Regions from separate parts of the Planomicrobium sp. MB-3u-38 genome, predicted to be linked through region 3. Evidence: riboswitches for the same ligand, from Rfam matches in the RefSeq annotation. Region 3 holds a riboswitch; each other region holds the start of a gene.
What was found. A riboswitch is a leader RNA that binds a small molecule or an ion and turns the genes downstream of it on or off. The one in region 3 is predicted to bind cyclic di-GMP.

Region 1 (10,598 bases), on a different contig from region 3:
CTCGGCGTATGAAGATTCATAACGACATATTTGAAAATCCGCCATTTCCCTTCCCTCCTCTGCCTGATGGATTCACTGCTGCCTCTCCCCAAGCCTCTTCTATCTATTGAATTGATTATAATGCACAATAAAATAAAAAGCATAATCCTGTAAATTCGATTACAATATAAATACTATAAATCCAAAAATCGGGATTAAAGTAAATAGCATTCAGGAGGCACATGCATGCGCAAGCCAGCAGAAAAAGGGATACGGCGTAAATATTTACGACTGACCATTTCATCATTGATCATCTGTTCGATAGTGGTCGCGGGAATTTATTTTTTCATGAACAAGCAGCAAGACGAACACCGGGCCGAATACACGGAACTCAGGGAGAAACAGGAGATGGTGAAAGAGCTGTCCGACTCGGTGAATGAGCTGTTTTTCCGGGTCAGGGGGTTTTACTCTTTCAAGTATGAGCAGGATCTGGAAATTGCCTTTGCGGAACTCGACAATCTGAAGAGCCTGATCGCACGGATGAATACCTTGTCGTTGTCGGAGGATGAGCGGCAGCCGATTGCAGAATTGAGCGAGTTCCTGGGAAGTTATGAAAGCGAATCGCTGCCGAGGTCGATTGCAGCGGTGCGAGCGGATGATTATGCGCTGGTGCGGGAGATTTCACGCAGCGGCACCAACTCGGAGGTCAACTCATTCATCGCTTTTGCCGAAAATTATGAGCGGGCATCTGAAAGAAGCCTCGAGCAATTGAACCAAAGCCTGTTAAGCGAAAGCCAGAACTTTTCCTTTGCGCTGATGCTGCTCTTTCTCCTGCTGTTCCTCATTGTCGCATTTATTATTTTGCGCGCATTGAACGATATTGTGAAACCGCTGGAAGGCATGCGCGAATCGATTGAAGGCTTTGTGGGCGGCGAAGATGTCGCTTATAAGCCGCTTGAGCGTTCTGACGAGCTTGGTATTTTATCGAGGACTTTCCATAATATGATCCAGACTATCCGCGGGAATCAGGAAGAACTGACTGCGCAGAACCAGGCGCTGCTGCTGAATGAAAGCGAACTCCAGGAAAAACAGACGAAGCTGGAAGAATCGCTGGAAGAAACAGAGAAGACCAAAGAGCAGCTGATTCGCTTCAATGATCTGAATCACATCCTGTCGTTCACCTTGGATAAGCAGAAATTGGCCAACGCTACACTCCAGTATTTTATTGATACCTACGAAATTGACAGCGGGGTGCTATGGCTGCCTGAGTCAGGGGAATTCGCATTGGAAGGATTTACGGAAAGCATGTTCATGCAATTCCGGGAAGAGCGGACACCTTACCTGTTGGAACGGCTGAAAGACCGCGAATCGTTCACCACCAAACGGGAAGCTATGCATGAACAAGGGATCGCGCTGGAATCGGTATATGTGAGCGATTTGTACGCTTCTGTGAAAAACACAGAACAGGAAAATATCGCGCTGATCGGACTGTCGCGTGTAGGACGGACTTTCTCGAAAGAAGAAGAGCTCGATATCAGCGGGCTGCTGAACCGCATCCATTTGGCGATCGATCGCATTCAGCTCTATGACGCCGCCATCCATGAACGGACGTTGAACGAACGCATCATCAACAACATTAACGAAGGAATCCAGTTCATTTCGAAAAATGGCAATATGGTACAGCACAATAAAACCATGTGCAACATACTGGATTGCGGCGATATTCCGCTTGATGCAAATGTGGAAGCGGAAGTCTGGACCCGCTATATGGCTGAACAGACAACCGATCCTGAAGCGATGCTGAAATTCCTGCATAAATGCATCGATGAAAAAAAGGTGGTTTCGAGCAGTTTCCAATACACCGTCAAAGACCCGGATGAACGCGTAATCGACGTTTACAGCACATCGGTCGTGGTCGACAAAGAGAAAACGGGAACGATTTTCGTGCACCGGGACGTTACGCGGGAACGCGAAGTCGACAAGATGAAATCCGAACTGGTCAGCACTGTGAGCCATGAACTGCGGACACCGCTGTCGAGTGTCCTCGGCTTTACCGAGCTCCTGCTGAACAAACAGCTTAAGCCCGAAAAACAGGAACGCTACCTGAAAACGATCTATAAAGAAGCCAAACGATTGACCAACCTGATCAATGACTTTTTGGATCTGCAGCGCATGGAATCCGGCAATCAGGTCTACCGCATGGGCAAATTGTCGATGAGCGAGATGATCATCGAGACGGCTGAGAAATTCCGGACGCAATCGACCCACCCGATCATCATCATCGATGATGCGTCCGATGTCGTCATCGAAGGTGATCGCGAACGCCTGGCACAGGTTTTGATGAATGTTATCGGCAATGCCATTAAGTTCTCACCGATGGGCGGCAATGTGACGATTTCCCTGAAGAATGACTCCAAAAACCTTCATGTGTCGGTAAAAGATGAAGGAATCGGCATTCCGACTGAAGATATTCCGAAGTTATTCTCCAAATTCCAGCGCATCGATAACAGCTCACGCCGGAAAATCGGCGGAACAGGCCTCGGCCTTGCCATCTGCCAGGAAATCATCGGAAAACACGACGGGCGTATTTGGATAGAGTCGCAGGAAGGGCTTGGCACATCGGTCCACTTTGAATTGCCGCTGCTGTCTGAAACGACCGAATACGTCTATCCCGAAGGTGCAGAAGGCAATCCGCTGGTGATGATCGTCGAAGACGACATCAGCCTTGCGTTGCTGCTGTCTGAGGAACTGAAGCTGAACGGATTCAAAGTGATCTATCACACGAGTGTGGAAGAAGCGTTTAACGAAGCCAAACGGTCACGGCTTGTCGGCGCGGTGGTCGATATCATGCTCGGCGAGGAACTGACCGGCTGGGATCTGGTCGACATGATGAAGAAAGATTCGGATACGAAAGATATCCCGATTGTCATTTCGTCCGCCTTGGATCCGGTTTCGGATGAACAGAAGTTCACCCAGATCAACCATTACTTGACCAAGCCTTACGCATCTGTCGATCTTTCGAAATTAATGAAAAAACTGCTGAACGACCAGCACCAGGACGGCGTCATCTTCTATCCTGAGAAAGAAGCTGTGTCAGAGTGAATGGGATGGGAGAGAGTTTTTAAATACACTAAAAAACGAACAGGCCTGTTAGGGGCTGTTCGTTTTTTTTAGCATGTTGAGAAAGAAAAGTAAGGAATCGATATTCCGCAAAACAGCTTCGCTCGCCTGGGGGGCTTGCAAAACACGTGCTCCTGCATCGCTGCGCTAGCTTCGTCGCAAAGACTTGACCTTGCAAGCTTCGGTCAATGTCTTTCCTGCAGGAGTAAGAGCGAGTCCTGAGACCCCGCAAGAGCGAAGCGATGAGGAGGCTCAGGCCGCTCCCTGCGGAAAGCATCCGGCTAAAACGGAATGATTATAGAAATTAAAGTTTCTCCACCAACCAAAAACGAACAGACCCTCTCCGGGTCTGTTCGTTTTTTCACTATGAAGCGACTATCTTCTCCACCAGCTCCAACAATTCCATCGGGCTGAAGGGCTTGGACATGAAATGATTCGCCCCTTTCCGCATTGCATTTTCACGGTCTGCGTCTTGCGCTTTGGCCGTCAGCATCAGGACCTGCGTGTCGATCTGGTCATTCCGGACTTGCTCCAGCACCTCGAGGCCGGTCAGGTAAGGCATCATGTAATCCAGGATGATCAAGTCGTACTCGTTCTCCCGAATCTTTTCAAGCGCCTCACGCCCGTCTTCCGCTTCTTCGATGTCAAAATCGTCTTCGAGCGTATCGGCAATCAGGATGCGAAGAATATCTTCGTCATCTGCCACTAATATTTTTTTCATTTATATGTGCCTCCTAAAACTAAGATGAGATCCCTTTGCGTTTCATATCGCCCCAATGGGCTTTTTTGCGGAACGCGGCGAAGATTCCCTGGACTCTCCACAGGACCATAAGCGGTCGGTACCAGAACGTTTCGGTCAGCGCCCAGAAATAAAGACGCAGCAAGTGGGAAGCTTTCGGATATTTATGGAGCGTCAATTCCTCCAATAGCACGGCCAGTGCTGAAATGAGTGAGCCATAAAAAATCGTCACTAAAAAGAGGATGCCTGCTGTATAGGGATCGATGAGTGAAAAGAAGAAGCCGCCGAAAATCAGGAAATAGCCGACAAACTCGAATACCGCTCCGAGAAGCTCCACAAACAGAAAGTATGGCATGGAAAAAAGTCCGACAGAACCGTATTTCGGATTCAGCATCATCTTCCGGTGAGACCACAGCGTTTCAAATAATCCGCGCTGCCAGCGGATCCGCTGCGATCGCAGAACGTCCAGCGATTCTGGTGCTTCGGTCCAGCACACGGGATCCGGAACATATTCGATCCGCTGCTTCGACTTTTCTTCACGGAGCAGCCGGTGCAGCCTGACGACCAGTTCCATATCTTCGCCGACTGTGTTTTTATTGTATCCGCCCGCTTGAATGACGCGTTCTTTATTAAAGACACCAAAAGCGCCAGAAATGATGAGCAGGATATTCAAATGGCTCAATGCGAGCCGGCCGATCAGGAATGCGCGGAAATACTCCACGATTTGCATGAGCACAACCGGGCTTTTCGGCAAATCGATCGCTTCCACTTTGCTCCGCGAAATGGTGGAGCCGTTGGCAATGCGGACAGAACCGCCCGTCACTATGATTTGGCCATCCGATTCGATGATGGGTTTCATGGTTTTCAGGAGTCCGTCGTTTTCGACGATGGAATCTCCGTCGATTGCGCAGAAATAAGGATAGGAGGACAGATTGATGCCCGCATTCAAGGCATCCGCTTTCCCTCCGTTCGCTTTCCTGATCAAGCGGATATACGGAAAAATGGACGATTGATAGATGGCTTCGACTTCAGCCGTTTCGATATGCATGCGGACAGCGAACGGAATTTGCTTCATCTGGAATTCTTCGATCATGCGCTCAGATGTTTTATCTTTCGACCCGTCGTCAACGACAATGATCTCTTTTTCAGGATATTCCAGTGCCAGCAATGACCGGACCGTGCTGGTCACCCCCACTTCTTCGTTATAGGCAGGAACAATGATGGAGACGGGATACGTGTTCAAGTTGCCGATCAGGTCTTCAGTGGACTCCGTTTTGTCGAGCTGATCCTCTCTCTTCACCTTTCTGAATGCCAGCATGAAAAAGCCCAGGTAACTCAGACTTGAAAAAAGCATATAAGCGATAACAATATAGGCTGTAAATTGAAAAAAGGTTTGCATCAGGTTTCACTTCCTAAAAGAGACGCTTTCCACTGGGACGCCATATCGCGGGCAAAGCGGTCTGGATGATTGGCGGACAAGTGGGACAGCAGGATATCGCCATCTGAAAACTGCACCAGCGCTTCTGCTGCCGAATAGCGGACCCACCAAACCGGATCGCCGAGCAGCGTGCTGAGCGTTTCTTTGAATCTGGACAATTGCAGCCTGCCGGCTATGCGGGAAGCATACATCCGCTCGGGCCAGGACGATGACTCGAGGAACGGCAGCAATAAGCCGGGATCGGAAAGGTATTGCATATTAAGGATGGCTTTCAATGATTGGATGCGCATTTCGCCTTCCTGAACCCGCAATTCATTTTCAAGATACGGAAGGAATGAAGTCAAACCCGCCAGGCCAATATAGGAAATGGCCGCATGCTTCAATGCGCTATTGGTCTTTTCATTCCGCAATGCGGCATCCAATTCTTTCAATCGTGTACTTTCATCGAGCCGTTTGAACACATCGGTGTACAACCGGACCGGTGCGTCGGGATACCGCGCCAATGCAGGGATGGTGGCCGTTTCGTCCAAAGAGGCCAAGGTGCGGATCAGCTGCTGGGTTTCCAGGTCCAGCTGAGTGCTCTTATCAAGTTTTTCTTTCAGCACAGGCTTCAAGGACTCCATACGAAAATCTTCAATATAGTACAGCGTATTCATTCGCAGCGCCCAATTTTTGCGCGACAGCTGTTTAGCGTAATGCGCCGACAGGAACTCTTCCGACAATCCTTTGACCAGCGGAGAAGCGACGCCGCCTTTTGTCACTGAAACATAGCCGTTCAGCAAACGTTCCAGAACAACGATTTTATGCGGATTGCTGCGGATTTCCTGGATGAACCGGTCATCGGAAGGGTCCAGCATATAGGAACTGAACACGTCGATCAACGCTTCATATTGCTGGGTGATCGCTTCTTCTTTAGCCGACAGCCGCTGCTTGCGCAAGGCTAATGCGAGCAACAGGATGAGCTGGCCGGCGAGCAGGGAGATGCTGAGGATCAAATAGAAAATCAGGCTCATTTGAACATCCTCTTAGTGAGCCGCTGGACGCGCGCCACCACTTCCTGGGCATAGAACGGTTTGACGATATAATCATCTGCGCCGCTTTTCAGCGCCAGGACAATGTCGGCTTCATTGTTGCGGGAAGTCAGCATGGAAATGATGATATTGTCATGAGGGTACCGGCTGCGAACATGATTCAAGACTTCGAGGCCATCCATTTTCGGCATGACACCGTCGAGCAGGATCATATAATTTTCTTCCGGTTTATACCAATCCGATTCCACGAAACTGGCGCCTTCAGGGTATTCTGCTATGTGAAGATCGAATTCTTCCGGTTTCCATCCGGCAAATTGCTTCGTGATCAGTTTGCGCACAAGGGAATCATCGTCGACAATGATGATGTTCAAGTTGCGCTTGAGCTCCTTTTCATCCTTTTCGTGGATGATTTGGGCCGCTGCGGTCAATCCGTCGTAAAGCGTCCCTTGAGAAATCGCATCCTGGCTGCGCAGGCGGTTACGGACATAAGCCGTTAAAAAGTCCATATCGACAGGTTTGGCAATAAAATCAGTGGCGCCAATCTCCATCGCCTGTATCCGGCTCTCAATCCGGTCGTCCGCGCTGATGACGGCGATCGGAAGAAAGCGGGTTTTGGCCGCTTCATGAATCTGGGTTACGAGGTCAAAGCCATCGGCATCGGGCAGATTGCGGTCCACAATGACCATCTGTGGCAGAAGTGTATTGAAAAATTCCAGCCCTTTCTTGCCATCAAGCGCAATAACGACCGAAACACCTTGTGCTTCCAAAGTTTCTTTAACGGCAGCTGCAAAGTTCGCGTCCGCATCTATCACCAGAACAAACGATTCTTTGGGCGCCGCATTATCAGAAGAGCTCACGGCTGCTGCCAACACCGGTTCGTCTGAGGTGAAAAAGGCTGTAAATGTCTCCATAAGTGCTGTTAATGTTTGGAGCGGCACTAACGCTGTGCTGTCTTCCGAATAAAACTCCAGCTGATTTCCGCTGAACACGGAAAGATCCATCAGCCCGATTGTGCCGGCCGTGCCTTTCATTGTATGTAAAAAACGGTATACATCCCGTTCCTGAACGTGCTGCTGCGTCTGCCACCTGGAAAATTCCTGTTCCATTCTATTGGCAAGCATTGTCTTGTATTTTGTCGAAGCCATGCTGATCCACCTTCTTTAGCAATTTCTGGATAGTAGTCATTATACTATACATAGGCATAGCATATGGTCATAAATATACTATTAAATACTATCTCTGATATAGTAATTTGTCATTAAAATACATTCCAAATAAAAAGACACTTTGATGTCCGCCATCAAAGTGTCCTGCATGTTATGGCCGCAACGTCAGCCAGCTGCCGACATGGTGCACGGCATTCCCTTTATAGGCGGGATTGCCGGCGTAATGCGCAGTGACTTTCGCTAGCTCCTGGTTCATGAAGGCTTCGCCTTCTTCCGCAAACGTGATGATGCTGCCTTCATCGGTCACGCCGGTTTCAACTCCGACAACAACGCTTTTCCCAAGGCGCTGGGCCATCGCCATTTCGTTTTTGACGATGTCGATGATCATTGGCGCCGAATCACGGTAAGCCATGATCGTTACACCCGCCGTATTGCCGATGATCCACTCTGCCAACAGCCCTCTGCCGAATGTGTTCTTGTATTTGATTTCATCAAACCAGAACGGCATATCGGCTTCGAGCGGAATGCCCAGTTTCGCGGTGCTCGTGCCGGCTCTTTTAATGAGTGTCTGGAACGATTTGATCGTTGCCGACTGATTTGATGTCCAGCCGCTGTACAGATATGGTTCCACGTCCAAATGGACGCCGGCGAATTTCGCATTTTGTGCAGCCGTTGCCTGATAATCAGTCACCCATGCCAGAAAACGGTCTTGATTGATATAGCCTTTCGGCGCCACCCATGAAGGGGCTCCGTCAAGCGCGTAAACGGCGATGCCTTTCGCTTGTGCTTGGGCGATGAAGCTGCCGTAAGCCGCTTTTGAAATGTCCGGGTCGACCTGGACATAAACTTTGTTCACTTGTTTGCTTTCGATGAACGCCAATGTGCCCGCTTCATCCTGAACGAACATCCAAGGATTCCACAGCCATGTAGCCAAAGCCTGCTCGGGTGCTTCACTTGCTTGGGCCTGCCCCTGTGCGCTGAATGCCATCAATGAGAAAAATACCACGAACATGATCACCACTTTTTTACCCATATTTAATTTCCTCCATTCTGTAGGCCGCGGCTCACAGAATGTGTGCCTGGCAACCTGACAACCGTGCACCGGAAGAGCGGTGGGTAGGCTCATAGCTTTGCGTCCTTACCTTTCGGATAAGTTTGCCTTTTTCAGATTATTATTTCTTATCTTACTGTATTTAAATGGCATATATCTATAGACTTTTGAACCATTAATGCGGAGCAAATCAAAAAGCTGCAAATTTTCATTTTGCGGTGCCGATTATTGCAATCAATCAAAACTGCCCTTCACACCATCCCTCAGCCACTTCGCAGTCAGCGTTTCCGCCTCCAGCATCGCTTCCGGTGTGCCTTCAAACAGGACTTCGCCGCCTTTCTTCCCTCCGCCTGGGCCCATTTCAATGACCCAGTCGCTCGCGGCGATGAAGTTCAGATTGTGCTCGATGAGGATGACTGAATTGCCTTTATCGACGAGCCCCTGGAATACGGCCAATAGATGGGCATTGTCTTTTGTATGCAGACCCAATGACGGTTCATCCAGCAAATAGATTTGCCCTTCTTTTTTCAGGTGGCTCGCGAGTTTGAGGCGCTGCACTTCGCCGCCGCTTAACGAACTTGTCGTTTGGCCAAGTGTCAGGTAGCCCAATCCTACATCCTTCAACGTATCCACTTTCTTGACGATTTTCGGCATTTTCAAGTATTCGTTGGTTTCGTCGATCGACAGTTCCAGAATCTCGACGATATTTTTGCCCAAATGGCGATGGGACAGCGCTTCATCTGAATAGCGCGTGCCTCTGCAGGCTTCGCAGGTGACGGTCACGGGATCCGCAAAAGCCACATCCGGCGTGGTGACGCCTTTTCCTTCGCAGACTGGACAGGCTCCAAGCGAATTAAAGCTGAACAAGCCCACGGGCTGCCCCGTCTCTTTGGCCAGAATCGACCGGATGTCATCCATGATTCCCATATAAGTGGCAAGTGTCGAACGGCTGGATGTTCCGATGCTGCCCTGGCCCACCGAAATGGTTTCAGGATAATTGTCGGCAAAGGCTCCGAACATCAACGAGCTCTTGCCGGAACCGGAAACGCCGCATACCGACACCAGAACGTTTTTCGGAATATCCACACTGACATCTTTCAAATTATTAGCTGACGCATTTTGGATTGAAAAACTGCTTTCTGCCTGTCGCGGTGTTTTATTGACAGTAACTTTATGATCCAAATCGGTGATGGCGGACGCTTTCTGCAAGCCTGCCTGCGCACCCTGATAGACCACTTCACCACCGGTCGCGCCAGCGCCTGGGCCCATTTCGATGATTTCATCCGCCGTCTTGATGACCGCCAGATTGTGTTCGATGACGACCACGGTATTGTAATTGTCCCGCAAACTTTTGAGCATATGCGTCAGCTTCTCGATTTCTTCCGGATGCAGTCCCGCACTCGGTTCGTCGAAAATATAGGTGATGTTATTCAGGCTGCTGCCCAAGTGACGGGCAATTTTCACGCGCTGCGCTTCGCCGCCGGACAGGGTGCCCACTTTTCGCGCCAGACTCAAATAGCCAAGCCCCAGGTCGACCAGCTGTTTGACACTCGGATATACTTGCTGCGCAATCGATGTGCCAACCGGATCTTTTATTTTCGCCAGCTCATCCAGCAAATCCGTCATTTCCAGCCGGTCATATTGCGCGATATTCAACCCGTTGATTTTGCATTCCAGCACTTTCGGATTCAATCCGGAACCTTCACAGGTCGGGCACGGCGTACGCGCAGTCATCGCCAGCACGTCTTCCTGGGATACGATTTTCAATTTCGTGAGGTCCCGGTTAATGTACAGGCGAATAAACCGGGGAAGGAGGCCGTCCCATTCGATGTCCCGATTGCCCACTTTGTAATAATACTTGCTGAATGCCCGCTCGCCTTCCGGCGGACCGTAGACCAGCATATTGTATTTTTCTTCCGTGAAATCTTTGATGGGGAGATCGGGGTCGAACAATCCGCCGTCCACCATCCATCTGCCTTGCCAGCCGGGCGGCGCCAGCGGCTTAAAGCGCACCGCGGAGTCCCGGAGCGACTTCGTGTGATCGATGAGCTTGTGGATATCAGGCGCAACAATT
Region 2 (10,598 bases), on a different contig from region 3:
GTCCAATATCCCGCGGACTGCATCCGCAATCGGTTCGTTCATATCATCGCCGTCAACCAATACCGTGTAGAACGCGGTGATCGATCCTTTTGCCGAAGTTCCTGAGCGCTCCAATAACTTTGGCAATAAAGCGAAGACACTCGGCGTATAGCCTTTACTGGTCGGCGGTTCGCCGACCGCAAGTCCGACTTCGCGCTGCGCCATCGCAAAACGTGTGACCGAGTCCATCATCAGCATGACGTTTTTCCCTTGATCCCGGAAATATTCCGCGATGGTAGTTGCCGTCATTGCGCCTTTAATGCGTTGAAGCGGTGTCTGATCGGAAGTAGCGGCCACGATGACCGATTTCTTAAGCCCTTCCGGACCCAGGTCCCGTTCGATAAAGTCCCGCACTTCACGGCCACGTTCACCAATCAGCGCAATGACATTGACGTCCGCTTCCGTATTCCGGGCGATCATTCCAAGCAGCGTACTCTTGCCGACGCCGCTTCCGGCGAACACGCCGATGCGCTGGCCTTGCCCGACAGTGAGAAGTCCATCAATTGCGCGGACACCGACTTCCAATGGTTTTTCGATTCTCGGCCGCTGCAATGGATTCGGCGGCGTGTTGTTCGTCGAGTATTTCTTGAGCCCTTTCGGCAACCGTGTTTCATCCAACGGGTTTCCTGTACCGTCGAGCACTTTGCCAAGAATCGACGGTCCGATTTTAATCTGCAGCGGTACACCTGTTGCCACTACGAGACAACCTGGCCCGATCTGGGAAATATCATTCAACGGCATCAGCATCAATTTATTTTCACGGAAACCCACGACTTCGGCTTCAAACGGTTTTTCATAATGATTCGGATACAGCAGGCAAATTTCACCGATTTTGGCGTTCGGCCCTTTGGATTCGATGGTCAACCCGATGACCTGCACGACCTTGCCATGCTTTTTTATCGGTTCCACTTCATCGATCAGCGACAGGTATTCATCTTTCCGCTGGTTCATCATTTGTTTTCTCCTCACAATAAGCGAGTAAATGCTTTTTGATTTCTTCCAATTGGCTGTCGATAGTAACGTCATATGAACCGCTCGGCGTATGCAGCATGCAGCCGCCGGCTTCGACATTTGCCACTGGAATCATTTTTAATTCACAATCTGCCCTTACATAGGTTTTAAGTTCTTCCAGGAAGGGTAAAATTATCGGGTAATCGTCCAAAGACACTTGCATGATGATGTCTTCGGCTTCTTCGATGTGTTTTAAAGCTTGCTTAACAATATTCAAAAGCTGTTCTTCGTGGTGCTTCAATTCTTCTTTGATGACTCGTTCAGCAATGCGGACACTTAATGACAGAAGAAACGTTTCCGCTTCCTGCACGATTTTCGACTTTTCGCTATAGGCTTCACGGATCAGCGCTTCCATTTCGAGCCGCTTTTCCTTGAAGTCTTGTTCAGCTTGGAGATAACCTTGCTGTTTACCGGCATCGAATCCTTGCGCCGTTGCCACATCCGCCAGTCGTTCGGCTTCTGCCTGAGCTTCAGTCCGTGCCTGCTCCCACCAGAATTCAATATCGGTCTGCGCCTGCTGCTGTTTTTCCTGCAGCTCTTTTTCGAGCTCGTTTTTCTGGGCCAATAAAGCCGCGATTTCCTGTTTTATCGACAGTTTTTGCTGTTCCGGATCTTTTTCATCTTCGGCTTCCTGAATATTCCGGAACTCTATCTTTTTCGTCTTGAGTATTTTGGTCTCGACAGGTTTTCCATGATGATAGCGGATGACATTAGACAATCAGCTCATCTCCATCTCCGCGGGACACCATAATTTCGCCTTTTTCTTCCAGGCTGCGAATCAATGCGACAATATTTGTCTGTGCATTTTCCACATCTTTCAGTTTCACAGGACCCATAACATCGATTTCATCACGAATAACTTCTGCTCTGCGTGCAGACATATTCGAGAAAATGCCTTCTTTGACATCTTCATTCGCCACTTTCAATGCGAATGTCAGATCTGCATCCGATACTTCACGGATGACACGCTGAATTGAACGCGTTTCAAGTGAAATGATGTCTTCGAATACAAACATCCGTTTCTTGATTTCAGCGACAAGATCCGGACTATCAATTTCCAGCTCGGTAAGAATCGCTTTTTCAGTTCCTCTGTCCACGTTGTTCAATACCTGGACAATCGCTTCAACACCGCCCGTAGCCGTGTAATCCTGCGCTCCGGAAGCTGACAGCTTGCGTTCGATGATCTGTTCCACCTGATGGATCACTTCCGGCGACGTACTTTCCATCAAAGCGATCCGCTTCGCCACTTCCGCCTGTTTAGCTGGCGGAAGCTGAGCAATGACCTGCGATGACTGCCTTGAATCCAGATAGGACAGCACAAGTGCAATCGTCTGGGAATGTTCGTGCTGAAGAATATTGAAAAGCTGGTTCGGATCCGCTCTTCTCGCAAAATTGAACGGTTTCACATGCAGCCTGCTCGTAAGCCGGCCGATCGTATCCATCGCCCGGTCTTTCCCCAAAGCCTTCTCCAAAATATCCCGCGCGTATTCCAGTCCGCCTTCGTCCATGAAGTCCTGGCCCAAAATCATTTCGTAGAATTCATCTATCACTTTTTCTGTCTGGCTGCTTTTCAGCTGCCGCACATTTGAAATTTCCATCGTCAATTGGTCGATTTCCGGTTCCGTCAGCTGCTTGAATATCTCAACAGCCACATCCGGACCCAATCCCACCAGCAACACGGCTACTTTTTGTACGCCGGTCAATTCTTTAGCACCTTTAACCATAAGTCACACTCCTACTCTTCCGACATCCAAGTACGCAATAATTTCGTGAAATCTTCCGGTCGGCCCTTGGCCAGTTTTTCAATCGTCTTCCGTTTTGGATTTGATCTTGAGTCAAATTCCGAAAGATCGATTTCCTTCTCTTCTTCTTCCAAAGATCCAATCGGCGTTACCGGCTGTTCGAACATATCAAAGCCGTAATCCTCTTCGATCACTTCACGTTTTCTTCTCATCAATACGAAAATCAGGCTTCCGATGATCAAAATCAACGCGACAGCTGCTCCGGCAATCAATAAAAGACTGTTCGGAATCGTGCCGAACCAATTATCAATCGGTTCTTCAGCTTCTACGACCGTTTTCCCTTGGAATTCTGTCGCAAAGACTGAAATCCGGTCATCCAGTTCAAGCTCGTTGACTTCGGCGCCATTCATACTGAGTGCGGCGCTCACCGTGTTGCCAAGCAGATTCCGGATATCGCCGACCGTTTCAAGCGTCAGGCTGTCCGGATTCCCCGGCACCGGCGGTTCAACACCCACATTGATCGTAATATCATCAATCACATAAGGGCTCAATTCGATTTGACGGTGAATCCGGTTGACTTCGCGGTTGATGCGCTCTTCCGTTCTTTCCGATTCACTGTTTCCGCCTGCGCCTGCAGCCGGATAATTGGCGATTTCAGTATCGCCAGTACCAGCGGCGTCTTCTACTGTGGCACCTTCGCTGGAATAGGTCTCAACAATTCGTTCAACGCTGATATCAATGCCTTCGCCCGTTTCTTCATTAACCGGCTCAACCAATTGTTCTTCACGCTTTTCTTTCGTAAAATCCACACTTGCCATTACCGACACGACGACTTTATCGCGCCCAAGCAATAAACCGAGCATTTGCTGCAATTCTTTTTGGATGTCTTTTTCGATATCCTGTTTGATGTCGCGCTGCTGCTGATAAACCGTCAACGTTGTATCGGCGGCTTTTTCATCTTCCATTGTGAAAGTCTGTCCGTTCTGATCCATGATGACTATCTGATCTGACGGCAGACTTGGAACACTCTTGCTGATCAAATGATACAAGCCATTTACTTGCTTTTGATCCAATTGGAATGAAGGCTCGCCTTTGATGACTACAGAAGCTGTCGCCACCTGTTCATCATCCGTCAGCCAAACGTTTTCCTTCGGCAGGGTGATCATGACATTTGCATCTGTCACGCCGTCAATCTGGCGGATCAGCATGGCCAATTCGTTTTGCATGGCATCACGTTCCACTACATCAAAGTGGCGGTCCGTCATGCCCAGTCCCATATTGTCACTGAAAATGCTGTAATTCACATTGCCGTTCTTCGGTATCCCTTCAGCCGCCAAACTCACTTTCAAGTTCGCCACTTCTTCAGGCGGCACACTGATCGTTTTGCCGTCAGCCGATACCTCCGTCAGGATTCCCTGTGACTCAATCGCCGCCTTGATTTCACCAGTTTCAGCCGGCGACAGATTCGAATACAACGGCGTCATATCCGACCTTGAACCAAGAAAGATGAAAACCAGCAACAGCAGGAAAGTAACAAAAAACGATCCGATAATCGTCCATTTTATCTTTGGAGAAATATTTCCCCACGTCTCACTGACTTTTGTTTTATAAGCACTAAACTTCTCTTTCATCGATCACTCATCCTATTTGCCAGAATCATACTTGCATTCTCATCACTTCTTGATAAGCTTCCACTACTTTATTGCGTACTTGCATCGTCAGTTCGAGCGACAGACTCGCTTTCTCCGAAGCGATCATCACTTCGTGGATATTTTCAACCTGTCCGGTCGCCAGATCACTTGTCAGCTTATCGGATGCTTTTTGTGTCTGATTGACATTCTGTATAGCCTGCTTAAAAATTTCACCAAAACCTTCCACCTTGTTTTCAGGCTTCACGATCGGATTGGTCAACCCTTGTATGAATGGTGTCTGTATCTGATTGATTGGATTCATTATATTTCCCCCAGGTTTGTTTCTTTATAGAAGTAACTTAAAAATAATTTTTAAAATGCCGCTTCGGCGCTTTGGACAAGGCTCCCGCTATAAGCCGAGAAGAACACTCGTCTTATAGCTCCGCCCAGTCCGGCGACGCGCCGGCGCTGTGAGAGTTCTCTAGAGATATGGAGCAAAACAGCGAAGACTCCCAGGTGACTAAGCGAAGTGCTGAGATCCACTCGGACGAAGTGAAACGAGTCCGAGTTAGCTCAGCGCAAGCCACCAGGAAAGCGGAGCTGTTTTGCGGAATATCGTTTATTAGATGAATAATTTCAAAAGAATTACTTCCCGATTTCCAAGGCTTTCATGAACATGCTTTTTGATGCATTCAGCGCAGTTACGTTCGCTTCATATGAACGGGTTGCCGACATCAGATCGACCATTTCTTTGATCGGATCGACATTCGGCAGCTGCACATAGCCATTTTCATCGGCATCCGGATGGCTTGGATCGTAATTCAACGTGAAAGGTGCATCGTCTTCTTTGATTCTTGAAACCGATACGCCCGATACGGCATTGTTGCCATTGCCCATCATCGCCTGCAATTTCTGCTCGAATGGTGAAACGCCGCTTTGGGTCAATTCGACTGTTTTCCGGCGATACGGTGTCCATTCGCCATTGACCATTTGAGAACGCGTCGTTTCAGCGTTTGCAATATTGGCTGATACTACATCCATGCGGAGGCGATTCGCCGTCAGGCCGGATGCACTGATATTAAAACTGTTGAATAAGCTCATCTGAATTATCTCCCTCCGCTGATGACATTGCTCAAGCTGCGGAATTTCCCGCTGATTCTGTCAGTCACTGCATTATATAGAAGCTGGTTTTTCGCCAACTCCGCCATTTCGACATCCATGTCGACATTATTTCCGTTGATTTTATACTCGGAATTTTCATTGACTGTGACCCTCGGATCAAATTGTGAGGATTCATTGCTGAATGCAATATGTTTAGCATCAGTCTTGTAACTCGCCAACGCCTGTTTGCTGGAAGCATTTTTCAATGCCGTTTCAAAATCGACTTGCTTGGCTTTGTAACCCGGCGTATCCACATTCGCGATATTTGCCGTATGCGTCTGCTGTTTAAGGGCTGAAGTTGATAAAGCCCGTTCCAGCGACTGGATTGTGGGTGAAATGAGATTCAATTTCCTTCCTCCTGTGTAAATATGTATTCATCATGACAAATAAAAATCCACCCTCAATAAAGGTGGACAAGCTTCACAGCTTCCATCTTCCGGCGACCCGGCTGCCTTATAAATGAATACTTAGGCCCGTGGTTTTGCGTCCTTTTCTTTCAAAAAGTTTGCCTTTTTCAGGATAGGTTTTATTACTTTCCTCTTTTAAACTCATACTTTTTTCACATTTTCAAAATTTAGTTCCAAGATATAGTATCACATAAATAAAAAATTGTATATTTTTGATTAAAAAATTTTTTATGGTTTTATTTTCCAATAAGCTTGTCAATATTGTCAATAAAATGTTATGCTTACGCATATTAATCTTATTTTCTCGAGAGGAAGAGATCGAACAATGTTTCGTGGTTTATACACCGCCACATCAGGGATGATGGCGAATAACAGACAGCAGCAAATGCTGACAAACAACCTGGCAAATGCCATGACCCCCGGTTTCAAAAAAGACCAATCCGTCATGCGCGCATTTCCAGCCCAATTGATCAAAGCGATGGAATCCGGTGGAACGACCGTTGGAGGAGCAAAACTTCCGGCGTCTCAAAAACACATCGGTTCCCTTCATACAGGAGTTTATACACAGGAAGGAATTCCTTCTTTTACTCAGGGTGCTTTAAAAAATACAGGAAATTCTACAGATTTGGCTTTGCTCAGTTCGTCGCTGCCAATCAACCCGGAGACTGGACAGCAAGGGGCTGTAAGCTTTGCTGTGTCTCTGCCGAACAATGAAATCCGTTATACCCAAAACGGACAATTCACTGTCGATGATGCCGGATTCTTGACAACAGCTGAAGGATTCAATGTGCTGAATCAAGATTTACAGCCTATTCAGGTGGGTTCGACTGAATTTACCATTGCTGAAAACGGTCAGGTCACTTTGGCTGATGGAACTGTAAATAATTCCCTATTCATTTCTTATACTGAAAATCCGCAACAATTTATCAAAGAAGGCCAGAACCTTCTGCGCTGGGCTGGTGATCCCGCTTTGGCCCCTGTATCGATTGAACTTGCAGGCCTTGGCAATACCGGTCCACTCGTTCAGCAAGGATATATCGAACAATCGAACGTCGATTTGACGCAGACCATGACCGACATGATGAAAACGTACCGCGGATTCGAATCTAACCAGAAAATAATCCAGGCCTATGACCGCAGTATGGAAAAAGCGGTCAATGAAATCGGCCGCGTATAATGGGAGGCTCAGCTAAATGAATATCCAAATGAATTCCGCGGCTTCCTCTATGCGCGAATTACAGAAGAAAATCGACACGATCGCCAATAACATCGCGAACGTCAATACCACCGGATATAAAAGACAGGAAGCGAATTTCGCCGACGCCCTGGTGCAATCGTTCGAAAAACAAGCCGGTCCACTGGAAGCCGGGCGCCAAACACCCAACGGCATCCGCATCGGCGCTGGTGCAACCGTTTCACAGATTGCACTTCGCACGAACCAGGGTTCAGCTGTCCAAACCGGCCGCGAACTTGATTTCATGATCACCGGCGAAAACGGATTCTTCCGCGTCGAGAATGGCGGAAATACGTATTACACCAAAAACGGTTCGTTCCAATTAACACCAGATGCAGCCGGCAATCAGCTAAACTTGGTCACATCCAACGGTGAAGCCGTCCTTGGCGCGAATAACCAGCCAATCACCATCGACAACGATTACGACAACATCACGGTGAATGAAAACGGCACACTCAATGTGACATACAAAACTGCCGGCAAGCCGGCTGATACGTTCCAATTGAGTATTGCTGAAATCAACCGTCCGGACCTTCTTCAGAAAACCGGCGGCAATCTTTACGAATTGCCGGGCACCGAAGCTGAGCAAGTAGCCAGCGGAACCCTGCAAGTTTTGAATCTTGCTGATGGAAATGACGGGACGATCCGCGTCGGCCAAGGCGCGCTCGAAATGTCCAACGTCGACTTGACTACCGAAATGACCGAATTGATCGCTACCCAGCGGTTGCTGCAATCGCAAAGCAAGGCAATTTCATTTGCTGATGATATGCGCGGTTTGGTTAATACGATTAGAGGATAATAGGAAAAACGGAGTACCCGATGTATCGGGTACTCCGCTTTTTTAGATTTATGCCCAAGTCGGTGTCTTTTATGCCCAACTTTTGTTGTTTTATGCCCAACTCCTGTGAAACGCTAAATAGCACCAGTCTCTGCTCGAAGAATCTGTCTATTCAGATGGAATAATTAAACAAAATAATTTTCATTCTCATCAGCTTTTGATTTTACTCCCAACTCGGCACCGTTTACTCCCAACTTTCATCGATTTACTCCCAACTTTCATCGATTTACTCCCAACTTCCCCTGTTTTACTCCCAACTACCTGGAATTCATGACAAATAACGTCCCCTATCATATGAAATCAGCTCACGGCACATCACTATTATTAATATGGGTTATTTTAACAGCTCCCTTTTCCCACCGTCCCGTCCTTCACCCACTCCCACCTCCCCAAAACCCCATATTGAAAAAATCTCCGCATCCGCGAAGATTTCCTTAAAGAAGGAGTTTTTCGCGATGCGAAAAACATCCACTATGTTCTTGAATTCGAGGTTTCCCGCTTTTCGGCCGGGCTTAGGCGAAAAGCATCCGTCCAAGCTTTTGAATTCCGGCAATTGCTGAAGGCTGCGAACTATAAAAAACAAAAAGAGCATCGCCACAATGGCAACGCTCCTTCGTTCATTTATTATCTCAAAAAGTCCATCAAAGTTGGCTGAATGATTTTTGCTGAAGCAGCAAGACTCGCCTGATACAGGCTTTCTTCGCTTTTCAGCTTCGTGATGGCTTCGGCGATGTCGATGTCTTCGATCTTCGACAGCATTTGCTTCAACTCAAGCGTGCTGCCGGAGATGCGGTTTTCGACGGCTTCAACACGATTTTTGCGAGCTCCGACTTCAGCGGATTTTTGCAGCATCCGGTCGACTCCGGTATCGATTTCATCCAACGAAACTTTTTCGCCGGCTCGCAGGTTTTGCGCTGCTTCCGACAGTTTCGCAAAGAGGCCAGCTTCTCCTTGACCGAATAGTTCGCCCGCCTTTACGCCCACTTCCAGCGTCAAGCCTTCCGCGATGGTGAAAGTTTTCAATTTCACATCAGCGAAATCAGCTGTTTCATGCGAGTTTTTGTTAGCATAAGGCGCATTTTTCGTATCCGTCCCATTGAACAGGTAATTGCCGTTCACTTGTGTGTTGGCGAACTGGCGAAGCTGCTCCGTCAACTCTTCAACTTCCGTCGCGATGACGTTGCGGTCTTCCTCGTTCAACGTATCGTTATTGCCTTGAACAGACAATTCGCGCACACGCTGCATGACATTGACCATGCTGTTGATCGTCTGATCCGTTTCATCCAGCACCAAATTGGCTTCACTAGTATTGCGCTCGTATTGGCCATTTGCCGAAATGGCTGACTTCAATTGCATCGCTTGGCTCACACCGTGCGGATCGTCTGAAGGCTTATGGATCTGTTTGCCTGTCGAAGCGTCGTTATACGCTTTGTTCAGGCGGCTCATGTTCTGGCTGACATGGTTCATTGAATTCTGATGTAGCATCTGATGTGAAATTCTCATTTTACTTACCTCCGGTTACCGATTATTAACGTGCAGCCATCCGGTTAATAATCGTATCAAGCATCTGATCCGTCGTTGATATCAGCCGAGCTGCGGCACTGTATGAATGTTGGAATTTAACAAGATTGGCCATTTCTTCGTCCAAAGAAACTCCTGTTACAGACTGGCGGCGATTTTCCGTCGCCTGCAAAGTCGCTTCAAAGTTTGCAACTGAACGTGTTGCCGATTGGCTCTCAGCGCCTAACGTGCTGACCAGCTTCTGGTAATCAGATTTTACGCCTTTAATGTCCGACTCCATCTCTGCTGTCGGTGCACCAAGTGTTGAGCCGAAGTCGACTGCCATTGCGGCAATGCTTGTGGTATTACTGAACAGCGGCGTACCGCCTTCTGTTTTATTGTTTGCAGCTGCAAATGTTGTTGCCACCGACATCAATGCACTGTGGTTTGATTCAACTTTACTTTCAGCTGCAATCAAACCGGCGATCTTCCCGCCTGTCACTTCGGTAGCACCATCAATTTCGCTTACTGTTGTGCCAGTAACAAGGGCTAGCGGTGCGTCGTCTTTTTGAACCAGGCTGATGTTATAAGCCCCGTTCGACTGCGCATCGACTTTGATCGGAGCAAGCGCCGCTAACTTTTCGACAAGTACATCGCGCTGGTCTTTCAAATCATTTGCTTGGTTGCCTCCGCGGACAATCGATTCGTTCAATGAAGCGATCCCTTTCAGATAATCGTTCGCTTCGGAAATGGCTGCTGTCTTTTGCTCACTTAAGTCGATTTTCATGTTAGCCATCGAGCTGTCCATTGCCTGAGCCGCTTCGACAAACGCTTGCGCGCGTTCTTTGACAACCGCCTGGGCGGACACACTGTCCGGGTTGTTCGAAAGATCCTGCCATGCGTTCCACAACTGGTCCATAGCTGCGTTCAAACCGGAATCGCTCGGTTCATTGATGATCGATTCCAAGCGGTCGAATGCTGCCTGTTTGGTCTGCGCATCCGCAAGTGTCGCTGATTGGTCACGGTATTGATTGT
Region 3 (10,598 bases):
GTGGATGGCGAAATTCACTCTTTCGGCAAATCGGCTGATTCTTATGCACCGGGAGAAATCAACCACCGCGTGGCAACCGTTTTTCAGGATCCGGATTCGCAGTTCTGCATGCCGACGGTCGAAGAAGAGCTTGCCTTCACACTGGAAAACTTGAATACCCCGGCAAGCGAAATGGAGGAGCGGATCCGTCATGTCCTGGATTTAACCGGTCTGTCCCACCTCCGGCATGTTTCAATCCAAACACTTTCCGGCGGAATGAAACAGCGGGTTGCCACTGCCTGTGCATTAGTTATGAATCCCGAAGTCCTGTTGCTGGATGAACCTATTTCGCATCTCGATCCATATACCGCCAAAGAATTTATCCTTTGGCTCGATCAATTGCAAAAGACGTTCAATCTGACAATCATCGCTGTTGAACACAGGCTGGATTATTGGGGAACATTTTTTAACCGTGAGATTAAGGTTACGAGCGATGGCAGAATTTCTGAAGATGCCATCTTCAAGCCACATGAAACATTGCGGTACCCGCTCCGGTTGAATTCAATGCTTGATTCCACCGTTCTAACTGCGACCGGACTTTCAGTCAAGGTGAAAGGCAATACAATGCTCCACCCTTTATCCATGACTGCAAAAAAAGGGGAATGCATTGTTATTGCAGGACCAAATGGCAGCGGAAAATCGACATTGGTGAAAGCGATCTGCGGCATCTATAAAAAGGTAGCCGTGAAATTCGCATCAGACCCGTGCGGCTATGTGCCACAATCACCAGAATTTCTGTTTCTAACTTCAACAGTCCTTGACGAACTGGCTTTTGGCGGAACATCTTCCCAACAGGAACTGAATGATCTCATAGAGTCTCTCCGTTTAACGGATATCAAGGAACACAATCCTTTTGCTGTCAGCCACGGCCAGAAACGCCGGGTGGCGATCGGAGCGATGCTGGCGGATAAACGAAATGTGCTGTTTCTCGATGAACCGACTTCAGGCCAGGATGAAGCGGCGCTTTTGGAATTGTTCCGTCTTATCGACAGCCGGTTGGATCGGGGAGATACTGTTTTTATCGTCACGCATGATATGGAGTTCGCTGCCGCAGTCGCCGATTCTGTTGTGCTATTAAAAGACGGCAGAATGACCGGGAAATTTATTTCCGAGAGAGTGTGGCAAGACGTGGAACTGCTTGCGTCCCATAACCTGCTAGCGCCGAAAGGAGTGACGCGACGTGCGGAATCTTTTGCATGATATGAATCCCGCGATGAAATTCATCACAGTGACGATCGCGATGCTTGGTCTCGCATTTTTCTTTAATCCTTGGACGCCGCTGCTCGTTTTTATCAGCATCCTTTTAATGCAGTTCGTTTTCAGCAGCATCAATTGGAAGCTTTGGACTTTGTTCATGTTTCCTTTTGTGCTGGGCGCATTCGGCTATCTCTGGACAACGATTGTTTTCAGTGCTGAAACCGGCGGCACAGTCATATGGTCGCTGTTCGGACATGATGTGACTGATAGGCAACTGGCATTGGCGTTATCCCTGTCTTTCCGTGTTCTGGCGTTTTCTTCCCTCTCTCTCCTGTTCGCGTTGACGACGGATCCGGTAAAATTCGTCATGAGCCTGATGCAGCAATTGAAACTGTCACCAAAACTAGCCTATGGTGTATTGGTGGGCTATCAGTTCCTCCCCGTGCTGAGAGATGAATTCTTTCAGATCCAACAGGCACATCGCCTCCGCGGAACAGCGGTTGAAAAATACTGGTGGCAGAGGCTTCTTAATATCCGCAGAATCATTATTCCGATGCTTGCCGGAGCTGTGAGAAAAGCGGAGCGCTCCGCTTTTGCGATGGAAGCGCGTGGATTTACCGGTGAAGCCCGAAAAGAGTTCTATCAGCCTGTGTCTATAAAGCCTAAAGATTTTGCTTTATCTGCCGCAATCTTGCTGCTTGTAATCCTTTCTTCGATTACGGGTACGGTTCTATCTTCTTGAGTGATTTTAAAACCATTCCACTTGAAAATTTATACAATAAATAAGTTCATTTTACCCTACCTAGTTCTATAGTATTCATTTAAACTTAAGTGGCAATAATTTTCTGTTTTTCTTTCAAAGCTAAGCAAAATATTTATTCGCATCTTGTATAAAGGCAAAACAGCTGAAAGGCTGTGACGCAAAGTTACAGGCCTGTGGCTTCGGCTATGGCGGCTGGACTGCCGGGAATGGCGGTTGATACTTCTATTATAGTAGAGTTCCGAATCCCTTCGATTTGAAATAAGAACTCGGGGGTAATGAGATGTTGTCAAAAAGTAAAAAAGAACAAGTTTCCAAACAGATCAAGCGCTATTTTGCAGTCGGGGTGATTGCTTCAGCTGGCATGCTGTCGTTGAATGCACTGGCTGCCTCAGCCGATGAACATTCTCCAGCTGCTGAAGAAAATGCAACTGACACAACTGTAGCAGAAGAACCCGCACTGGTGCCGGGTGACTTCTTTTATTTCCTGAAGCAATTGCAGGAAACGGTCCAATTGGCTTTCACGTTTGACCAAGCTGCGGAAGCGGAATTATTTGCTGAGTATGCAGAGCAGCGCATTCTGGAAGCGGAAGCTTTGATGGCTGCGGGCGATGAGGAATTGGCAGTCCAAACGCTGGAGAAAGCATTGGCGCTGTATGAAGAAGGCCTTGATCAGCTGGTGGATGGCGACGAAGATGAAAAGGAAGAGCCGCCTGCTGACGAACCGGACGGAGAAGAACTTCCAGCTGAAGAGGCTGAAGAAGAACCTGTCGATATGGGTTCGGAAACGGATGAAGATTTGACGGAAGAAGACGCGCGTGCTGCATTGGAAGCCAAGTTCAGTTCCAGCCTGCTGGCGCTGCAAGCAGCCATGGAGAAAGTGACGAATCCGCAGGCAAAGGAATCGCTGGCTAAAAATGTCGCCAAAGCGATGGAGCGCCTGGATCGCAAAGTGGCGAAGGAACTCGCCAAATTAGAGGAATCCGACGAAGAAGCGGAAGAGCCTTCTGAAGAGGAAGTTGTTCCGGAAGAAGACACAGTAGAAGAACCGGAAACACCTGAAGAACCGGTTGAGAATGAATCTGCTGAGACTGAAGAAGCTGCCGAACTTCCGGAAGATGAAGTTACGGACGAGGAATCAGGCACGGTTCCGCCACCATCCGAGGAACCCGATGCTGAAGATGATGTGAATGAAGAACAGGATGCGGCGGCGAAAGCCGTGAAAGCGGAAGAGAAAGCGGCCGAAAAAGCAGAACAGGACGCTGCGAAAGAAAATCCGAAAGAGAAAAAAGATAAGAAGGATTGATTCAGCATCAATTCTTCAACGAAATAAAGCGGACAGGATATACATTTATCCGGTCCGCTTTTTTGTATGTATTATTTTAAAACTGGATACATAGATAAATCGTTGTTGTTATAACATCTCTTGAATAGTCGAATATCTATCCCACTCATTCATCGTTTGTCTGATCAGCTTCTGGAGGTCTCTCAATCGCACTTCGCCGCATTCTTCATTATTGGCCAGGTCACACAAGGCGATCAGATCCAATAATTTTGCCTGTTGCAGCCAGTGCTGCGGCAATATGCCTCCGTTATCCCGGTAACTGGAGATAAACGGCCCCATAAATAAAGAAACATCTCCATTCTCATACCGCAGCATATTGCCAATATCGATCAATGGCGAATTGCTGAAAGCGAACTCCCAGTCTAAAATGCCGGTCACCCTGATACCGTTCCCTTCCCTTTCAACTAGTATATTCAACGCATTAAAGTCACTGTGCACCAAAGAGGACTGATTGCCCAAATGATCCAGTAAAGGGGCCTGCTCCTTAGCGAACTGACCGATTTTGTGAACCATATCGGAACCTAAATTTTGCATCACCTGGCGGTCACGAAGAATCTCATCCAACACTGCCAAAAATGACGCTGCACCCGATATTTCAAATTCCTGTATTTTGAGCGTTGCATCAAAAAATCCTGGAGAAGAAAACTGAATGCTATGCATTTCCGCCAGATGCCTGCCCACTTCATTGCCCGAATTTGCAAGGTCGCTGGGATCCCCTTTTTGAAACAACTCGGACAACTGAAAACCATCCACCCAGGTTAAGACTAAAAACGGATACTCCAGCAATGACAATGAAAAATCATGATAGAGCACTTCAGGTACAGGCAGCTTCCCTTGGACGAGCTGCAAAACTTCTTTTTCTATTTCCGCTTTTTTGCCGCCATCATTATAGATCCGCAGAACAATTGTCTCTTCATTTTGCAAAGTTATTTTTAAATTGGAATTGCTGAGTCCGCCGCCGAGCGGTTCGATTCGTGTTATGGGCTTTCCATTCAACATTTCTTTCAGCATTACGGATATTGTCGGATGGTCCGGTAAAATCATCGGTTTGGTTCGTTCCCAGCCTGCTTTCAATTCCATCACTTCCAGTTCTTATATTTTTGCGATTTATAGAATTAAAAATATTTTAACACAAAAAAAGAAGGCTTTATCAGCCTTCAATCTTCCCATATGTAATCTCGTCTTCATCACGTACATCCACACCTTCGCGGATGTGCACTATCGTCCGCAAAATCAGACGCGCTTTATCAGTTTCCACCAGCCAGCGTTCATCCGGCACGATTTCAAATTGCTGCATCACTGTATCCTTAGATTTGACGGAGCCCGCAAATTCCATGGATTGCTTGGCTACGATGGTTTCGATAATGTTAAAATCACTGTCTTCTCGATAATCGTCGATTATTTTAATGACATGTAATTCCACGTAGTCAACTTCCTGGTCGGAGTCTCCCCCTTCAAAATAGATGGTGCCGTTCAAGGTCTCGCCTTCTTCCAAATGCGGCCTCTCCACAACTGTTTCGACTTTCATCGAGCCAAAGCCGATAGATGATAAAAACTCTTTGAATTTCATATCTCGGAAACCTCCAAATATTTGTATTATCCCTTTACCACTTCCGGTTTAACTGTAAACTTCTAGTGCAGCTCCGTGTAATCATATTGATTGCCGAGCACAGGTTCATGTTTATTGTATCTGCGTTTAAACAGCTTGAATATATGGGATACCAGAACCCGCAGAATCGCATATGCCGGAATACCCAGGATCACCCCGGCTACACCAAACAGTGAGCCGGCAGTCAACAGCACGAAAATGATCGTGACCGGGTGGATAAATAGTGTTTTTCCCATTACCTGTGGGGAAATGATGTTCCCTTCCACCAATTGTACCACTGTCCATACGATCGCAAGCTTCACTAACATGAATGGCGAAGTTACAAGGGCGATGATAACTGCAGGCGTAATCGCGATGGCTGGCCCGATATACGGGACGACGCTTGTGAACATAGCCAATACACCCAGAAGCAGTGCATACTTCATGCCAATGATCAGGAATCCTATGAAAACCATGACGCCGATTAAGAAAGCGACGATCAATTGCCCTTGAATGTAAGCACTTAACTGCCTATCTGCTTCCCCAAATACTTCTCGCGTATCATCGCGCAGACGCGGCGGGAGAAGTTTTAAAATATATTCAGGAAGCTTTTCGCCGTCTTTAAGCAAATAAAACAAAATGAATGGAACAATGACGATCGACAGGACAAAACTTGTAATCGTCGAAAGGAAACCAGTGATCCCGGTAATGATGCTTGCCACAACATCCTGGAGTATGCCGGACAGATTGTCCGGCAGCGTTTCCATCAATTGATCGATGTCGAAATTAGAGCCGGTATAGTAATCCCCGACAAAAGAAGTTCGAAGAAACGCGTCGATGTCTGTCAATAACTGCATGAAATATTGCGGGAACTCTTCAATCAGCATCTGCAGCTGCTCTCTGAGAAACGGCAGGATCAGGAAAGTGACAAGCGTCAACAGACCGACGACACCCATGAAGATAATCAGGATCCCCCATATCCTTTTGATGCGGAAACGCTCAAGAAGCCTAAGTACAGGTCTCAACAAGTAATACAGGATCATAGCCAGCGTAACCGGCAAAACGACTGTCTGCATAAAGACGCTCAGCGGATTGAAGATGAATGACACTTCCCTGAATATGAAAATGATCAAACCGATCAATACTAAAGCGATTAATGTGAATAACGTGTTTCGGCCTCCCAGGAACTGAATGTAATTCGTTCTGAAAAAGGATGGCTTATTTTCTGGTTCCATGGCGCGCCCTACTTTCCATATGGACTATTCTATTTTATTTTATCATATTTTCAGAATTTTTCATTGCAGCGGCTGATCTAAAAATTCACTTAATGCCTGTCGGTTCTGTTCCAGATTTATCTCCAGGACAGATCCGGCTTGCGCATAACTGCCATAGCTGTAGCTGCCTTCAACGGGAATCGTCAGCCTTTCAACGCCTTCCGTTCCACCGGTTGCCATATCAGTCGCCAGCTTTATTTGATCAAGCACTGGCATATCGGTTTGCACATAGCCTTGTGCGGCTCCCGCCAATTTCGGGAATTTAGGAATTGCGGAGATGCTGATCATCTCTTCTTTCAAAGCGGCTAGAACCTGCTGCTGGCGGCGCACACGGCCGAAATCCCCTTCATTGTCTGCCCGAAAACGAGCATAGCCCAGCAATTCCTTGCCGTTCAAACGTTGTTCGCCTTGTGTCAGGGATACGCCGATATTTTCGGACATATCTTTTTCGACATCCATTTTGACACCATTCGGCGCGGCAATATCCACCAACTTCTCAAAACTGGAAAAATCGACAAGTGCATAATGCTGAATTTCCACACCGAACATATTGCGCAGCGTATCAGCCAGCAGATCCACGCCGCCTAAATAATATGCTGTATTCAATTTATACGATTGATATCCAGGAATTTCCGCATAGATGTCCCGCATGAATGACACGACTTTCACATCATTCGTTTCTTTATTGTGTGCGACGAGCATCATCGTATCTGTACGGGATTTCTCTTCTCCCCGTGCATCCACACCCAGAACCAGGATGTTTTCGTAGCCATCGTTTTCTTCATCATTATTGAATTCGACTTCCGGCAAGTCCGATTCTTCTGCCAGTTTCTTGCCGCTTTGGTACTGCATAAAAAAGTAAGCGCCCAGGGCAAGCAATACAATCATCAACAGGAACAGGATTCCCCGTTTCCGAAATCTTCTTTTTTTGCGGCGTTTACCTCTTAGTTGGCGTTCTTCTTCCATTAATGACACATTCCTTTCTATATCCATGCAAATATGACGCATGGAACTTTTGCAGGTTTCGGTTGGCTTTTTATATTTACGGATTCTTGAAAGCTGATTTCACCTTATCTCCATACAGTATAAACAATTTTATTGTCTGGAAACAGTTGCAGTGGTACTATTTCTCTTATGAACGACAGGAGGAGAATGATTATGGCAGAGAAAGCAACATTTGCAGGCGGTTGTTTCTGGTGTATGGTCAAACCGTTTGACCAATTTGACGGAATAGAGAAAGTGGTATCGGGTTATTCCGGCGGACACGTTGAAAATCCCACTTATGAGCAGGTCAAGACTGGCACAACCGGCCATCTTGAAGTGGTCGAAATCACATTCGATCCGGAAGTTTTCCCATATGAGCAGCTGCTTGATATTTTCTGGCAGCAGATCGATCCAACAGACAATGAAGGACAGTTCCAGGATCGCGGAGATCAGTATAGACCTGCCATCTTTGTCCATAATGACAGACAGCGTGAAATCGCCGAAACTTCAAAGCAGGAACTGGATGCATCCGGACGATACAATAAACCGGTCAACACACCAATTCTTGAAGCTGCACCTTTTTATGCTGCAGAAGACTACCACCAGGATTATTATAAGAAAAACTCGGAACATTATCTGGAAGACCGTGCTCAATCGGGCCGTGATGATTTTCTGGATGCCGTATGGAAACAGGAAAAAATCGAAAAATAATATTGACGGACGCTTCTGAAATGGAAGCGTCCGTTTTTTATCTATCTATTTATTCATCCTAGCAGCTTCGCCATAAAATACTCATCTATGTATTCACCGTTGACTTTCAACGAGTTCTTTTTGATTCCTTCTATCTTAAAGCCCGCCTTCTGGTATAAAGCGACACCGGCGCGATTGTGCATCATCACCGTCAATTCAAGGCGGTGGATATTATTTTCCTCTGCCCAGCTATCAAGCCCTGCAAATAATCGCGTTCCCACTCCCTGTCCCCGGCTTGCTTCAGCAATACCGATTGCCAGATACACATTATGGCTCATCCGCTGAGTGCTATTGCCGATGATGAAGAGATAACCTTTCAGTTCCCCATTGTCTTCTGCCAACAGTATCGCTGATTTTTCATCCTGTTCAACCGCCGCTATTCTTTTGTCTAACTGATCTGGTGCTATTTGCCTTTCACCCGGTTCAAATAGCATGAAGCCTGATCTTTCTGCATCAGCCATCAAACTCACCAATCGTTCCGCGTCAGCAGTTTCCGCTTGTCTGATGATCACTTGGATCCTACCTTTCCTTGTGTAAAACTTCCATTCACTATATCAATGATTTCCAGAAGATCTCTTATTTCAAAAGTCGGCTCCACTGGACTGTCATTCTTTTTGGCTGATGGATTGAACCAGATTGTATCAATGCCATAATTGATGCCGCCCTGAATATCGGATGTCAATGAATCGCCGACGATGATCGCATTCTCTTTCGCTTCAACTCCAATTTTAGAAAAAGCGAATTCAAATATTCCGGGATCCGGCTTTTGATATCCAGCCTCTTCAGAGATGACAATGTGGTCAAAATGCTGGCCAAGATCCGAATTTTTCAGTCTGGAAGTCTGGACTTCTCCAAACCCGTTCGTCATTATCACCAGCCGACAATGCGATAACTGCTCAAGAACTTCAAGTGCGCCCGCCATCAAATGCGCCTCCTTGCCCAGATAGCTTAAATAAGCGCTGCTGAAAGCGATTGGGTCTTTGTCTGAGCGATGTTCAAGAAACAGTCTGCGGAATCGTTCGATGCCAAGTTCCCGCAAAGCAATATTGCCCTGCTCGAGATCCTGCCAAAGAACTTTGCTGATGGCTCTGTAACTGGCATGCATATCCATGAAACCATTCGGCAGATCAAATTCCATGAACGTGTTATGTAATGCCGCTTGTTCGGATAATGCAAAATCCATTAATGTATCGTCGATGTCAAAAATAATCGTAGTGTAAATCTGCTCTTTCATAATTGGTCTTCCCCTTTTTGATTCGTATTAATTTTACTCAGCTGCAGGTTTTTCTTTCAATAAAAAAGCGAACACCATGAGAATCGCGATGAAACCCAGGAACAGGCTAAGAGATATCATATGGTTTTGAAACCGGTCATAAAATAAGCCGATTGCAAAAGGCGTAAGCGCGGAAATGATATACCCTCCCGATTGGATCATCGCAGTCCAGCTGTTGACGTCATCCGGCGTAGCGTTTTCATCCAACGGCATCATTAATGCCAATGGGAACAGACCTCCGAGTGTGATGCCCAGGCAAATCGCTGCAGGCCAGATAAAGGCACCGCCCGCAAACATCAGCAATATAACACCAACCGCTCCGAACCCAAGACTGACCATGATCCATAAATGCCGGCTTGGCCATTTTTCAAGAAGCAGCGGAATCGATAGATTGCAGGCGATCTGTACAGTCGACATGACCGTCAAAACTGCACCGGCAACGATTATTGACATGCCTTTTTCGATTGCAATCGGCGCTAGCCAGGTAATGATGGAAAAGAACAAAGCCGACTGGAAACCGAAAAACAGCAGCATATACCAGGCACGCCTGTTTTTCCAAGGCGAAACGACTGCTGCACCTTCCATCGGAATTTCAGCAACTTCAGCTGCCGGCTCCTTTACGCGAAGCCATAAGATGATCGCCGCAATCGACAGCAGCCCCCAGCTTGCCAAGGCAGTTGGCCATCCCGAAAATGAATAGAAAACACCCGTCAAACCCGCCGCCAATGTTGCCCCGAGCCCCATGCCGAATGAATAGACACCGATCAATGAAGCTGTCCGGGTCGGAAAATTCCGCTTGATCATCGCAGACAGCAACGGGCTGATGATCGCAATTGATAAACCGATAAAAAATGCGCTGGTCAGGAGAACAGGATATGTCGGCAGGAATCCGCGGAGCAAGGTGAATGCCCCGATCGAAGTCAACAGAACCGCGATGGATTTTTTCAGTCCGAGCTTTTTATTAAACACAACCGCAAGCGGAGCAAACAGCCCCATGCAGAAAACGGGAACCGAAGTCAGCAGACTCACTTTGCTGCTTGTCAGCGACAACTCTTCCCGCATCGTATCCAGCAACGGCCCGATCGATGAAATGGCCGGCCGGAGATTTACGGATACAAAAAGGATCGCCAGCACCATGATGCCGAGCGCGGATTTTTTTTGCTTGTCTGTCAAAATGGAAACACCTCTTCCTGCGCCAATCAAACTTGTGTTCGCCGCAAAATTTTATTAAAATAAGGGCAGTGAAAGGCGGTTACTTTTATGAAACTTGTAAATTGGAGTTACGCGAAACGTTATAATATAAAAGCTATATTTGATGAATTTCCTCACGTCGTTGTATGGTTCCGCCAAATCGGCGGCTATTATTTCATCTTTACCATGAAAGGCCT

Region 1: it holds a riboswitch for cyclic di-GMP, as region 3 does, so the genes downstream of both, CXF70_RS13445 (amidase) here and CXF70_RS12900 (DUF5667 domain-containing protein) in region 3, are expected to answer to the same signal.
Region 2: it holds a riboswitch for cyclic di-GMP, as region 3 does, so the genes downstream of both, flgB (flagellar basal body rod protein FlgB) here and CXF70_RS12900 (DUF5667 domain-containing protein) in region 3, are expected to answer to the same signal.

The regions. Positions count from the first base shown of each region.
Region 1 is NZ_PJBO01000062.1:17,682-28,279, forward strand. Features, by position in the region: gene CXF70_RS13415 (GNAT family N-acetyltransferase) at 1-45, opposite strand, end outside; gene CXF70_RS13420 (hybrid sensor histidine kinase/response regulator) at 226-3,081, shown strand; gene CXF70_RS13425 (response regulator transcription factor) at 3,464-3,820, opposite strand; gene CXF70_RS13430 (glycosyltransferase family 2 protein) at 3,840-5,237, opposite strand; gene CXF70_RS13435 (HEAT repeat domain-containing protein) at 5,237-6,289, opposite strand; gene CXF70_RS13440 (response regulator transcription factor) at 6,286-7,452, opposite strand; gene CXF70_RS13445 (amidase) at 7,625-8,506, opposite strand; cyclic di-GMP riboswitch class I at 8,552-8,643, opposite strand; gene CXF70_RS13450 (excinuclease ABC subunit UvrA) at 8,759-10,598, opposite strand, start outside.
Region 2 is NZ_PJBO01000048.1:18,028-28,625, reverse strand. Features, by position in the region: gene fliI (flagellar protein export ATPase FliI) at 1-990, opposite strand, end outside; gene CXF70_RS09370 (FliH/SctL family protein) at 971-1,768, opposite strand; gene fliG (flagellar motor switch protein FliG) at 1,761-2,774, opposite strand; gene fliF (flagellar basal-body MS-ring/collar protein FliF) at 2,786-4,423, opposite strand; gene fliE (flagellar hook-basal body complex protein FliE) at 4,449-4,745, opposite strand; gene flgC (flagellar basal body rod protein FlgC) at 5,069-5,524, opposite strand; gene flgB (flagellar basal body rod protein FlgB) at 5,530-5,931, opposite strand; cyclic di-GMP riboswitch class I at 6,020-6,104, opposite strand; gene CXF70_RS09340 (flagellar hook-basal body protein) at 6,317-7,168, shown strand; gene CXF70_RS09335 (flagellar hook-basal body protein) at 7,185-8,024, shown strand; gene flgL (flagellar hook-associated protein FlgL) at 8,688-9,566, opposite strand; gene flgK (flagellar hook-associated protein FlgK) at 9,592-10,598, opposite strand, start outside.
Region 3 is NZ_PJBO01000060.1:344,282-354,879, reverse strand. Features, by position in the region: gene CXF70_RS12910 (ABC transporter ATP-binding protein) at 1-1,239, shown strand, start outside; gene CXF70_RS12905 (energy-coupling factor transporter transmembrane component T family protein) at 1,220-1,978, shown strand; cyclic di-GMP riboswitch class I at 2,122-2,204, shown strand; gene CXF70_RS12900 (DUF5667 domain-containing protein) at 2,280-3,302, shown strand; gene CXF70_RS12895 (phosphotransferase family protein) at 3,411-4,421, opposite strand; gene CXF70_RS12890 (sporulation protein) at 4,492-4,911, opposite strand; gene CXF70_RS12885 (AI-2E family transporter) at 4,974-6,164, opposite strand; gene CXF70_RS12880 (LCP family protein) at 6,225-7,169, opposite strand; gene msrA (peptide-methionine (S)-S-oxide reductase MsrA) at 7,362-7,898, shown strand; gene CXF70_RS12870 (GNAT family N-acetyltransferase) at 7,952-8,449, opposite strand; gene CXF70_RS12865 (YjjG family noncanonical pyrimidine nucleotidase) at 8,446-9,171, opposite strand; gene CXF70_RS12860 (MFS transporter) at 9,205-10,383, opposite strand; gene CXF70_RS12855 (hypothetical protein) at 10,471-10,598, shown strand, end outside.